DNA from 3 places in the Xenorhabdus bakwenae genome. Region 1 is predicted to be linked to each of the others. Evidence: predicted binding sites of a transcription regulator. Region 1 holds the regulator's gene; each other region holds the start of a gene.

Region 1 (4,653 bases):
ATATCTGTCGACGACTAAAGCCTGCCAGGTCACCGCAGCAGAACAAACACCAACCGCTTGCATAAATCTCAATACCAGTAACTGGATCGGGTCTGTAATCCAAAGCATACCTAAACAACTAATGGAAAACAGGGATAGGCCGATAATAAGAACAGGTTTTCTGCCTAAACGGTCAGACAATTGACCCCATAAAAGCTGGGCAAAAGCAAATCCGGCAAGAAAAATGCTAAGGCTCGCACTGATGGCATTAGTGGATGTACCTAATTCTGCTTTCATTGTGTCAAAAGCGGGTAGATACATATCAATGGCCAAATAGCCTAACATGCTTAAGCCTGCGAGATAAGACATAAATGGAATGGCGTTTTTATTTGTTGTCATTGTGTTAATAATTAGGTTTTGTAGTGGATAAGGAAATAGTTGGCTTATTTTATATAGCATGATTTTTACTTGTGAAACGGTAATATTTGCACCATGCCGTGAAAAAAATTGAAAGGAAGATATATGTGGTCTGAATACTCTCTGGAAGTCGTTGATGCTGTTGCCAGAACAGGAAGTTTCAGCGCAGCTGCATCAGAACTTCATCGTGTGCCTTCTGCTATCAGCTATACGGTAAAACAGCTTGAAGAATGGCTGGCAATACCTCTGTTTGAACGTCGTCACCGTGACGTTGATTTAACGGAAGCGGGGGCAATTTTTGTCAAAGAAGCGCGTTCTGTTATCAAAAAAATGAATCACACTCGGCACCAGTGCCAACAGGTTGCCAACGGTTGGCGGGGGCAATTTAGTATTGCGGTTGATCAGGTCGTAAAACCAGAGCGAACGCGTCGGCTAATTTTGGATTTTTATCGCCATTTTCCAGATATTGAGTTATTTGTCTATCCTGAAGTTTTCAATGGCGTATGGGATGCTTTGGTGGATGAACGAGTGGATGTCGCCATCGGAGCGACACGTGCTTCCCCCGTGGGCGAGCGGTATAGCTTCAGGGATATGGGGTTTATGCCTTGGCTGTGTGTAGCCAGCCCTGAACATGAACTGGCAGTAATATCGGGAAAATTGAATGATGAACAAATGCGGCCTTATCCCAGTTTATGTCTTGAAGATACTGCCCGCAGCTTACCTAAACGTGATACATGGGCTTTGGATAATCAACGGAGACTGATTGTTCCCGATTGGGATGTTGGATTAAGTTGCTTAATGGATGGATTGTGTGTAGGCATGGTGCCCAAACACCGTGCTCTACCGCTGATCCGTAAAGGCAAGCTGATGACACTTGAACTTGAGCAACCATTGCCTGACAGTCCATGCTGCTTGACATGGTCGCAAAAAAGCCATTCACCGGCATTAAGCTGGTTACTAGATTATCTGGGGGATAGCGAAACGCTTAATGCCGAATGGCTGCAAGAAAATTAATGGTCAGCGGCGATAATCGATAAAAGGTCCATCTGCAACAGAGCGCCGTTCAACAAGGCGTGGGTGGACTTCGATAGTTTGTGCATCTTCACGTTTATTGACGATCCTGTCCAGTAACATTGAAAAGGCCATTTGCCCTAAACGCTCTTTGGGTTGATGGATGGTTGTTAATGCTGGCGTAAAATAGCGAGCATTGCGAATATTATCATAACCGATGATTGAAATGTCTTGTGGAACGCGCAATCCCAGCTCATCGGCTGCACAAATCGCTCCCATAGCCATGACATCTCCACCACAAAAAACAGCAGTTGGACGATGTTTTTGATTCAGGATTTTATACATGGCTTGATAACCGGACTCCGGCTCAAAATCACCTTGTACAAACCATTCATCCCGAATAGCGATATTGGCTTCTTTTAGTGCTTTGAGGAAACCTTGGTGGCGGCCCCCACCGGTATTTCTTGCCAACGGTCCCGGAATAGATGCAATATCACGATGACCACGTTCAATGAGATAACGGCCAGCTAGGTAACCACCATGAAAGGCATTATCAATAATTGCATCGGTAAAATCACCTCTGGATTCTCCCCAATCCATGACCACCATAGGAATATTACGATAGCCTTCCAACATACTCAAAAGTTGCTCAGGGTATTCTGAACACATTACCAGCAAACCATCTACCCGTTTTTGCGCCAGCATAGCGAGATAAGCTTTCTGTTTATCAAGGTTGTTATGAGAATTACATAAAATCAGTGTATAACCTTTGCTATAGCAGCTATTTTCAACCGATTCTATGATCTCAGCAAAGTATGGTGCTTCACTTGATGTTGCCAGCAATCCAATGGATTTGGTGTGGTTTACTTTCAAGCTGCGGGCAACGGCACTGGGAGAATAGTTCAATTCTTTAATAGCGGCCCAAACTGCGGCCTTGGTATCTTCGGCGACGAAACGGGTTTTATTGATAACATGGGATACGGTTGTGGTCGAAACACCAGCGCGTTTAGCCACATCTTTAATCGTTGCCATGAAAAAAGGACTCCTGACCTTCTGGTCTAATTTATATACCCTTTATCTTTCTTGTCGGGTATAGCTATTTGTTAATCGTTTGCCAATATATTTATATACAGGGTGATGGTTGACAATAATTTAGCGGTAAACCTTGAATTTTGTCTGATCTAGCTCAAAAGTGAAAGCAATAATCGATGCTATAAAGAGTATGGATTAAATATCGCGGTATGGTTTTTCGATATATGGGAAATAACTGCTTAAAATTTAGGATGTTGAGGTGTCTTAATTTTCACATTGAGGATGTTCTATGGATACAGATCTGAAGCTGGGATTGTTGGCTGCCTGTAGTGCATTAATCATGATTGTTTTTCTGGCAAGCCTCTGTCTGATCTGATCAAGATCTAAACGAAGAATGTGTAGTCCCACTTACTTTAAGGGCGGGTTCTCCAGCATGCGGAATTCCGCGAATAAAGGAAAACCCGCCCTTATTATTTCAGGTTAGTATGAGAATGAATCTTATTAAGCCAGGTTTTCCTCAACAAATTTCCAGTTGATCAGAGCCCAGAAGTGCTCCAAATATTGGGGGCGTGCATTGCGGTAATCGATGTAATATGCGTGCTCCCAAACATCAACAGTCAGTACTGGTTTATCTTCGCCAGTCAGTGGGGTTGCTGCATTAGACGTGTTAACAATAGCCAGAGTGCCATCAACTTTCTTGACTAACCAAGTCCAGCCTGAACCAAAGTTTTTCAGGGCTGAGTCGGTGAACTGCTGTTTGAATTCAGCAAAAGAACCGAAGGCATTGTTGATAGCATCTGCAACTTTTCCAGTGGGTTCGCCACCACCATTTGGTGACAGGCTATGCCAGTAGAAAGTATGGTTCCAAACTTGTGCTGCGTTATTGAAAATGCCAGCTTCAGAGGTTTTGATAATTTCTTCCAGCGATTTTCCGGCAAATTCAGTCTCTTTAATCAGATTATTCAGGTTTACAACATAAGCGTTGTGATGTTTGCCGTAGTGATATTCCAGAGTTTCTGCAGAAATGTGTGGTTCCAGGGCATCTTTGGCATAAGGTAATGCTGGTAATTCAAAAGACATTGCATGCTCCTTTTTAATATCGGGTTTTTGGCTCCGCAAACCATGGCTTAGACACTAACCATGGGCAGGGCAAATTTAAGCTTATTATCGTGTTACTATTTTGATAATTATCTTAACAACTTTTCTGCTAAATAACAGGGAAAAAGATGTTATTAAGCTGCGAACTGGTGCAGAACTGAACTTAACATGGATTAGATACAGTCAGTTGGAATGACAATAACTGATGATCAATTGCTGCAAATCATGGCAAAAATTTGCCATATAAAGTTCACGGTAGAAAAATTAGCGCAGAAAGTGGTATTCTGAATCAATCTTTATCTTATGCTGATAAATAGCGCTTGCAGTTTTTAAGGAAGCAAATATGACGAACATGAATACGAATACTAACACGGTTACTGATACAACGGCTGATTCGGTCATTGAAAAAATCGAACGTCAGATCAGAGAAAACCCAATTCTGCTGTACATGAAAGGCTCCCCGAAACTACCAAGCTGTGGCTTTTCTGCTCAGGCAGTTCAAGCTATATCAGCTTGTGGTGAACGTTTTGCATATGTGGATATTCTGCAAAACCCGGATATCCGTGCTCAATTGCCTAAATATGCAAATTGGCCGACTTTTCCTCAGCTTTGGGTTGATGGTGAGTTGGTGGGAGGTTGTGACATCCTTGTTGAAATGTATCAACGTGGTGAACTACAAACACTGATCAAAGAAACAGCTGATAAATATCGTGAGCAGGAATAAGGTCAGTTATTCATCTGAATGATGGTGACTGTTCATAACCCCATACTGTAATCGGTATGGGGCTTGCTTTTTTAGGATCCGCCGTTGGCTGTATCAGCAGATGGTAGCGGCCAACCACCTAGCCGTTTCCAGCGATTAACCAGTTCACAAAAAAGCAGGGCAGTTCGATCAGTATCATAAAGAGCGCTATGGGCCTGATTGCTGTCAAACGGAATTTCCGCTGTGATACAAGCTTTGGCAAGAATTGTCTGACCAAGAACCAGGCCACTGAGTGCAGCGGTATCAAAAGTAGCGAACGGATGGAATGGATTGCGTTTCAAACCCGCACGTTCAGCCGCAGCCATGACAAAACTGTGATCAAAATTGGCATTATGGGCGACCATAACTGCACG
Region 2 (4,653 bases), 790 kb from region 1:
GGGAAGTATACAAACGTTCAAGGGAAGTGCGCGCCTGTTTCAGGTTCTCTTCCGTATAATTCAACTGGCTGCGATAATGACCGGATAATAAGAAATAACGCACGGTTTCAGCATCGTAATAGGCCAATACATCACGGATGGTAAAGAAGTTATTCAACGACTTGGACATCTTCTCTTTATCCACCATGACCATGCCTGAATGCATCCAATAATTGACGTAAGGACCCTCATGGGCACAAGTTGATTGGGCAATTTCATTTTCATGGTGCGGGAACATCAAATCAGAACCGCCACCGTGGATATCAAAGTGATGACCCAGCGTCTTGCCGTTCATGGCGGAACATTCAATATGCCAGCCTGGACGGCCAGCCCCCCACGGAGATTCCCAACTCGGCTCACCCGGTTTGGACATTTTCCATAATACAAAATCCATTGGGTTACGTTTTACATCTGCCACTTCAACACGGGCGCCAGCCTGCAATTGTTCCAAATCCTGGCGGGAAAGCAGGCCATAATTAGGGTTGGTGTCGATGGAGAACATAACGTCACCATTAGCGGCAACATAAGCGTGCTCACGCTTAATCAGCGCTTCCGTGATGGCAATGATCTCTGGGATATGTTGCGTTGCACGAGGTTCTAAATCCGGGCGTAGGATATTCAATGCATCAAAATCGCTGTGCATTTCTGCCAACATACGTGCGGTCAAATCGTCACAACTTTCATTGTTTTCGATGGCGCGTTTAATAATTTTATCATCCACGTCAGTGACGTTACGGACATAGGTCAGATCATATCCCAGATAACGCAGGTAACGAGAAATCACATCAAATGCCACAAATGTTCGGCCATGACCAATATGACACAAGTCATAAATGGTGATGCCACACACGTACATGCCCACTTTCCCTTCGTGAATCGGCCTAAATTCTTCTTTTTGACGGCTGAGAGTATTGAAAATTTTTAGCATCAGTGGGTTTCCGTAAAAATTATGTACGTGTAATAAAATCAAATAAATTGACTGATTATAGGCTTCTTTATCAGCAAGATAAATAAATGAGAATAGAGAGAAGCCAGATCAGACATTTCACCTTGATATGCAATGCTTTGCAAGCGTCATAAACCGTCTTGTTCTGATACTTTCCCTGAGTACTGACTCAAAATCTGAGATATGATATAACAGCGGTTGTTCAAAACCCCCTATATAGGGTCAATCAAAACTATTACTAGGATTTTTATTATGGTGACTTTCCACACCAATTTTGGCGATATCGTAATCAAAACATTCGCTGATAAAGCACCTGTAACCGTTGAAAACTTCTTGAGTTATTGCTCGGAAGGTTTTTATGATAACACTATTTTTCACCGTGTTATCAATGGCTTCATGATTCAAGGTGGTGGCTTTGAACCTGGCATGACGCAGAAAACAGCTAAAGCGCCTGTCAAGAACGAAGCCAACAATGGCCTGAAAAACAGCCGTGGCACCCTCGCTATGGCACGCACCAATGATCCACACTCTGCAACTGCCCAGTTCTTCATTAACGTTGTCGATAACGATTTCCTGAACTTCCGTTCAGAGCACCCGGATGGATGGGGTTATTGCGTATTTGCCGAAGTCGTTGAAGGCATGGATGTAGTTGATAAGATCAAAGGTGTTTCTACTGGCCGCAGCGGTATGCACCAAGATGTACCACATGAAGATGTGATCATTGAACGTGTCACTGTCAACGAATAATTACCGTTAGAGAATCATCGCTACATGAGTACACTGTTTATTGCAGACTTGCATCTCAGTGAACAAGAACCGGCAATTACTGCCGGTTTTCTGCGTTTTTTACGTGAAGATGCAATCCACGCTGAAAGTCTTTATATTCTCGGTGATTTTTTTGATTACTGGATTGGTGATGATGATCCCAACCCATTGCATACTAAAATCGCCCGGGCCCTTAATGAACTGAAACAACAAGGTATTCCCTGTTATTTCATTCATGGCAATCGTGATTTCTTGCTCGGCTCCCGTTTTGCCAGAGAGAGCGGCTTGATTCTGCTGCCACAGGAAAAAGTACTGGAGTTGCACGGTAAACGTATTTTGATTTTGCATGGCGATACGCTATGCACCGATGATATCAACTATCAGCAGTATCGTAAGCGAGTACATACTCCGTGGATACAACGGCTATTCCTGCTTCTTCCTTTATTTATCCGTTTGAAAATTGCCGCCAAAATGCGAGCAGGTAGCCAATATGCCAACAGCCAAAAATCTTCATCTATTATGGATGTCAATCAAGAGGCCGTTACCGAACATTTTAAAAAATATCAAACAGATTGGATCATTCACGGTCATACTCACCGCCCAGCAATACACGATATTCAGATTGGCGATAAGACCATGCATCGCGGTGTATTAGGGGCATGGCATGAGCAAGGTTCAATGTTCAAAGTTACAGAAACGACTATTGAGTTAATATCCTTCACCTTCTAAGCGCCTTGCTTATTTTGTAAAAATCGATAAATCAAACGACGCAAACGTTTTCCTCATGCTATTAGCATGATATGATCCGCCGTCTGAAATTTCATCTTTGTTCTGGTAGACACCCAATACAGGAGCATCTGATTTATGACGTCCAGCTCTGATCCCACAATAGCTATTACCCCAACAATGACTTCTCCAACAGAAATAGAACCCCAAAACCACGCCAAAATCGCCATTGTCATGGGTTCTAAAAGCGATTGGGCAACCATGCAACATGCAGCCGATATCCTGACCGAACTCGCTATTCCTTTTCGTGTTGAAATTGTTTCGGCACACCGAACGCCAGATAAGCTTTTTCGTTTCGCAGAACAAGCGCAAGAAAATGGTTTTGATGTGATTATCGCGGGTGCAGGTGGAGCAGCACATTTACCGGGGATGTTGGCAGCTAAAACCTTAGTGCCTGTGTTTGGGGTACCGGTACAAAGCGCGGCGCTTAACGGTGTTGATAGCCTGTATTCTATCGTCCAAATGCCAAAGGGCATTCCGGTTGGTACACTGGCTATCGGTAAGGCAGGAGCCGCAAATGCCGCATTGTTGGCGGCTCAGGTGCTGGCGTTGCATGACAGTGTGCTGTTTCAACGTTTATCAGATTGGCGCAGTGAACAAACTCAGGCTGTCTTGGATAATCCAGATCCACGGGAGGATGCATGAAGCCTGTTTGTGTATTGGGAAATGGTCAGTTAGGCAGAATGCTGCGTCAAGCCGGTGAACCGTTAGGGATCGCTGTTTATCCTGTTGGGTTGGATGCCGAACCGGAGGCAGTGCCCTACCAAAGCAGCGTGATCACCGCAGAAATTGAGCGTTGGCCCGAAACCGCATTAACCCGCGAGCTGGCTCATCATCAGGCGTTTATCAATCGTGAGATTTTTCCGCAACTGGCGGATCGTTTGCCACAAAAACAGCTCATGGATACGTTGGGTTTGTCAACCGCGCCGTGGCAACGGCTTTCCTCTCCCGAACAATGGCCACAGCTATTTGCAGAGTTAGGCGATTTTATCATTGTCAAACGACGGACTGGGGGCTATGACGGGCGTGGTCAGTGGCGTATCCGGCCGGGTGATGAAACAACGCTTCCACCTGAAATTTACGGTGAATGTATTGTGGAACAGGGTATTCCGTTTTCGGGGGAAGTCTCGCTGGTAGGAGCCCGCAATGCCAAAGGTGAATCAGTATTCTATACTTTGACTCACAATTTGCATCAGGAAGGTATTTTGCGTACCAGTGTTGCTTTACCTGATAATAGCGCCGGTAAGCCGTTTCAACAGCGAGCCGAGCAGATGCTATCCACCATCATGCAGCACCTGAACTATGTTGGTGTTATGGCGATGGAGTGTTTTATTGTTGGCGATAATTTGCTGATCAATGAACTGGCTCCACGGGTTCATAATAGTGGTCACTGGACACAAAACGGCGCTTCTATCAGCCAGTTTGAACTTCACCTGCGGGCGATCTTGAATCTTCCTATGCCACAACCTGAAATCTTTGCACCATCCGTCATGATCAATCTGATCGGCACAGAGGTGAATCCCGCATGGCTGAATTTGCCGCTGGTTCGTTTACATTGGTATGAAAAAGAAGTTCGTCCTGCACGTAAAGTAGGCCACTTAAATGTTATCCATGCAGATAAAGGGACATTGGAAAAAACGTTGCAAACATTAGCCTCGCTATTACCAACAGAATACCAAAGCAGCCTTAAATGGGCACAAGATAAATTAAGTTGATCAATTGCCAACTAAAGAAAGTGGTAGTGATTAAAATAAGCTACCACTTCCCGATTTGGTTAACGTTTATTGCTAATAATCAGTGTGCTAAATCCATTTGATAATACGCTCTCTTTACCTTGCACAAGGCCTAATCTCTTCTATTAGATATCCCGTCGGCTTTCCAGTTGCAGCTTTGTTGGCTACGCTCGGTCACATCGTTATCTATTCTGCCGGAGATTCGTTCTCTTGCTGTCTCGCTGCATCTTTAAATCCATAGGTGATAACCCTGAAATGCTCGATTTCAAACCCGAATTGCATTATGACTTAGGCAAAGAATTAGGCTCTCAAGCCGGTCATTTGTGGACTAGGATTGTCGTGAATTCCGTCAAAAATAAATACAAAATCAGAGATACGTCGGGT
Region 3 (4,653 bases), 710 kb from region 1:
ATCATAAGAGAAGTCATCAGCCTGACTTTCCTGATGCTGCGAGAACTGTGAGTTGATCAGTTTTTCACCCAGTGCTGCAAGCTGAGAATCGCTCAGTTGTGCGGCGACACCACCGGCTGATGCAGCTGCGGTACGTGCAGCCACTGTAGCATAAGCAACCTGCATTGCTTTACGGGTGTGACCCAGTGCAACGTGCCCCATTTCATGACCCAGAACGCCTTCGACTTCATTGTCGTTCATTATGTCCATCAGGCCGCTGTATACACGCACACAACCGTTAGCCATTGCCCATGCATTCACATCCTTAGTCAGATAAACTTTATAGTTAACCGATGTACCGTTAACGTCGCGGCCTAATGCTTTGGCGATTTTGTTCAGACGCTTAGTGTATTGGCTGGATGCAGGTGCAATTTTATTCTGTGCATCCATATCCTTACATGCTTGGCCAGATAACTGTTTGACATCAGAATCGCTTAGTGTTGCCGCCTGGAATAATTGCATTCCAGAATGAGCCAGCATTCCCTGATCAATATTCTTACAACCTGTCAGAATTGCAGCAGAAACAGCGACTGCAACAAGAGCTTTAATTTTCATAAAATTGTTTTTCCTTTGTAATACATGCAACTATAGTTTTTTAAAAGCGTTAAAAGACTATGACTTTTGCTAAAAATAACAATAGGAATAAACTCTAATATTTATGATTATGTGAGTGCAGTAACATTTTTAAAAAATAATCAAATCATAAGTAGAATAATTTAGTTTAAATTATTTTAACAAAATGGCTTTTCGTTTATCTAAATGAGTTCTCAAAATGCCCGCTCACACTCTTACCGACGACACTTGTTGTCGAGACAAAATTGCTCCCCTATTTTGTCCATCGCCTGTTCCTTTTTAGATCAGTATGTTATTGGTCTAAGATACTGCTCTTGGAACAGGCTTTTAGTTCAATTTCTTATCCAGCATTCGGGGGTATCAGGGAAACCGTACTAAATGACTTTATGTGGGCCAAAACATTCATAATGGATATGTTGTTCATCAATGCCCATTGCCAGCAACTGTTTGGCGATATGTTGCATGAAAGCCACAGGTCCACAGAAATAGAAGTGCATCCCTGCTACCGTTATTGCGTCTCGCACGAGAGACAAATCCATAAGCCCGGTATGTTGATAATTTACGCCTTTCTGATCGAAGTCTCTGGGTTCACGATACCAAACTTGTGCATACAGATCAGGCATGGACTGGGAAATTTCATTCACCTTATCCGCGAAAGCGTGGTGGCCGCCATGCTCTGCGGCGTGGAACCAATTGACTGAACCCGCATGGTGTTGGTTATGCAGGGATTGCAGCATACTCATCATCGGTGTCAAACCAACTCCGGCAGAAATCAGCGTCACTGGCGTATCAGATTGCACATCAAGGAAGAAATCACCGTGTGGTGCAGCCAGCATCACAATATCCCCTTCCTGTACCTTATCGTGCAGATGGTTTGAAATTTTGCCTTGAGGTTCACGCTTGACGGCAATTTGATAACTGGTGCCATTTGGCGCGGCGGTCAGTGAATATTGGCGAATTTCACGGTTTTCAAGAGTTGGATCTTCCACATAGATCGCCAAATATTGCCCCGGCTTATAATCCATGACCTTGCCACCATCAACAGGCACAAACTCAAAGCTAGTAATGACATCACTTTGTGGTTGTTTTCGGCTGACACGGAACTGACGCAGATCACGCCAACCACCCTCCAGAGACTCACCGCCCTGATAGATTTCCTCTTCCCGATTGATAAAGACATTAGCCAATACGTTGTAGGCTTTTCCCCAGGCGGAGAGTACTTCATCACCGGGATGAAACAGTTCATCAATGGTTGCCAGCAGGTGCGTACCTACAATTTGATAATGCTCAGGTTGAATACTGAGGCTGGCATGTTTATGGGCGATTTTTTCTACGGCAGGTAAGAGTGCCGACAGGTTATCGATATTGGCAGCATAAGCACAAAGGGCACTGAAAAGGGCTTCACGCTGATCACCATTGATCTGGTGACTCATATTAAAAATATCCTTTAATTCAGGATGGTGTTTGAACATACGTTCGTAAAAATGCGCAGTGAGCTTAGGGCCTGTAGAGACAATGAGTGGAATGGTCGATTTTATGGTTGCGATAACCTGATTATCTAGCATGGGGATCTCCTGAATTTTTCTCACATAATGCTGAAATTTATAAATTGTATTTTAAATGCAACTTATAGGGTTTGGGAATATATCAGCCCAAGAAAAGAGGATTATCTTTCTTTAAATCAAAAAAATAGGGGTATTGTCATTGCTGTTCCCGATCAGGATCACAAATATCAGTAATAAATCCGTAATCATTAGCAAAACAATCCGTTATTTAACGGCTAGTCGACCACTAACCCATGAAGCAAACGTTTGCGTAATTTGTTTTGTCAAGACTATCTCATTCGATAAAAAGAGTTTACACTGTGTGACATTCTGGCCCTCAGGGGTATTTTTTAAGAGATGTAGCTGAGTCAGGAGAACCCAATGTTAAAGCGTGAAATGAATATTGTGAATTACGATCCCGAACTGTGGCAAGCGATGGAACAGGAGGTTTGTCGTCAAGAAGAACACATTGAATTGATTGCTTCTGAAAACTACACCAGCCCAAGAGTCATGCAGGCACAAGGCTCTCAGCTTACTAACAAGTATGCGGAAGGTTATCCGGGTAAACGTTACTACGGTGGCTGTGAGTATGTCGATGTAGTTGAACAGCTTGCGATTGACCGCGCAAAAGCACTGTTTGGTGCAGATTATGCTAATGTCCAGCCTCACTCTGGTTCTCAGGCAAATGCGGCGGTGTATATGACACTGCTAAAACCCGGCGATACCGTTTTAGGGATGAACCTGGCGCACGGTGGCCATCTGACTCACGGTTCCCCGGTTAACTTCTCTGGTAAACTTTATAACATCGTGCCTTATGGTATTGATGAAAATGGCAAAATCGATTACGACGATATTCGTCATCAAGCGCAAAAACATCAGCCTAAAATGATCATCGGTGGCTTCTCTGCGTATTCTGGCGTTGTCGATTGGGCGAAGATGCGTGAAATTGCGGATGAAATCGGTGCTTATCTGTTCGTTGACATGGCCCACGTAGCGGGTCTGGTTGCCGCTGGGGTTTATCCAAACCCAGTACCTCATGCACACGTTGTGACAACCACAACGCACAAAACATTGGCTGGCCCACGTGGTGGCTTGATTTTGGCGAAGGGTGGCGATGAAGCGTTTTACAAAAAACTGAATTCCTCTGTCTTCCCGGGTTCCCAGGGTGGCCCGTTGATGCATGTGATTGCCGGTAAGGCAGTTGCATTGAAAGAAGCGATGGAACCTGAATTCAAAACTTACCAACAACAAGTCGCCAAGAACGCGAAAGAGATGGTAGACGTATTCCAGCAACGTGGTTACAAAGTGGTTTCTGGGGAAACCGAAAACCATCTGTTCTTGCTGGATCTGGTGGACAAAGACATTACGGGTAAAGATGCTGATGCGGCCTTGGGACGTGCGAATATCACGGTGAACAAAAATAGTGTGCCTAACGATCCGCGTAGCCCATTCGTCACCTCTGGTATCCGTATCGGGACACCGGCAATTACCCGTCGTGGTTTCAAAGAAACCGAATCTCGCGAGCTGGCGGGCTGGATGTGTGATGTGCTGGATAACATCAATAATGAAGCAACCATTGAACGTGTTAAGCAAAAAGTATTGGACATCTGCGCAAAATATCCTGTTTATGCCTAATTTAAATAAAATGTAGTTTAATGTAGTTTAGTAATAAGCCCGACTCATAACGTTAGTTTTGAGCGGGTTTTTTGTATCAAAAACGGGGGCATTCGGATGGTTGTTCCATCGACATTTTGGTTGGGCCTGGGCTATTTCACCTATTTTTTCTCCTACGGTATATTTTTGCCTTTTTGGTCTGTCTGGTTAAAAGGTGAAGGCATTGATGCCTCAATGATAGGTGTTTTGCTAGGTGTTGGCATGGTAGCTCGTTTTGTCGGTAGCCTGGTTATCTCACCTACGGTAAAAAACCCCGCTAAATTAATTAATGCATTGCGTCTCCTCTCATTACTGGCATTACTTTTCGCTGTTGGTTTTGCATTCGGTAGTTATTGGGTATGGCTTTTCTTTATTATGGTTGGTTTCAACTTATTCTTCTCACCACTAGTTCCCTTATCAGATGCGTTGGCGGGAACATGGCAAAAGCAGTTTACCTTTGATTATGGCAAAGTAAGGGTCTGGGGTTCGATTGCATTTGTGATTAGTTCGTCGTTGACGGGCATATTGATGTCTGCCAATGGTATCAATCTCTCAATCAGCAGTCTGAATTTTGGCTGGAATATATCGTCTGATAGTTTGAATCATTGGGTTGGCCACGAGTTATTTGGCACACACCATATCATTCTGGCTCTTTTGCTATTCAGCGTTACAGCTATGTTACTGGGAATGATGTTGAAACCTTCCATCATGCCGGTAGGTAAGATTAAAGCCGCCAATACCAATGCCGTTTCTTTTAAAGAACTCTTATCTGAAAAATCAGTGTGGCAGTTTTTACTCTGTGTAACTTTATTGCAGGCTGCCCATGCGGGATATTACAGTTTTG

What was found. The regulator PurR, encoded in region 1, represses purine synthesis genes. The targets are predictions, from matches to a motif close to CANGCAAACGTTTGCNTG.
Region 2: the regulator PurR is predicted to act here: its motif matches at 2,517-2,534, upstream of purE (5-(carboxyamino)imidazole ribonucleotide mutase).
Region 3: the regulator PurR is predicted to act here: its motif matches at 2,413-2,430, upstream of glyA (serine hydroxymethyltransferase).

What each region holds. Positions count from the first base shown of each region.
Region 1 is NZ_CP119194.1:784,620-789,272, forward strand. Features, by position in the region: gene punC (purine nucleoside transporter PunC) at 1-378, opposite strand, end outside; gene punR (DNA-binding transcriptional activator PunR) at 502-1,410, shown strand; gene purR (HTH-type transcriptional repressor PurR) at 1,414-2,439, opposite strand; gene sodB (superoxide dismutase [Fe]) at 2,941-3,519, opposite strand; gene PXH59_RS04620 (Grx4 family monothiol glutaredoxin) at 3,881-4,261, shown strand; gene rnt (ribonuclease T) at 4,333-4,653, opposite strand, start outside.
Region 2 is NZ_CP119194.1:4,023,075-4,027,727, reverse strand. Features, by position in the region: gene cysS (cysteine--tRNA ligase) at 1-967, opposite strand, end outside; gene ppiB (peptidylprolyl isomerase B) at 1,238-1,732, shown strand; gene PXH59_RS19860 (UDP-2,3-diacylglucosamine diphosphatase) at 1,757-2,479, shown strand; gene purE (5-(carboxyamino)imidazole ribonucleotide mutase) at 2,657-3,181, shown strand; gene purK (5-(carboxyamino)imidazole ribonucleotide synthase) at 3,178-4,251, shown strand.
Region 3 is NZ_CP119194.1:77,056-81,708, forward strand. Features, by position in the region: gene loiP (metalloprotease LoiP) at 1-594, opposite strand, end outside; gene hmpA (NO-inducible flavohemoprotein) at 987-2,177, opposite strand; gene glyA (serine hydroxymethyltransferase) at 2,538-3,791, shown strand; gene PXH59_RS01005 (3-phenylpropionate MFS transporter) at 3,888-4,653, shown strand, end outside.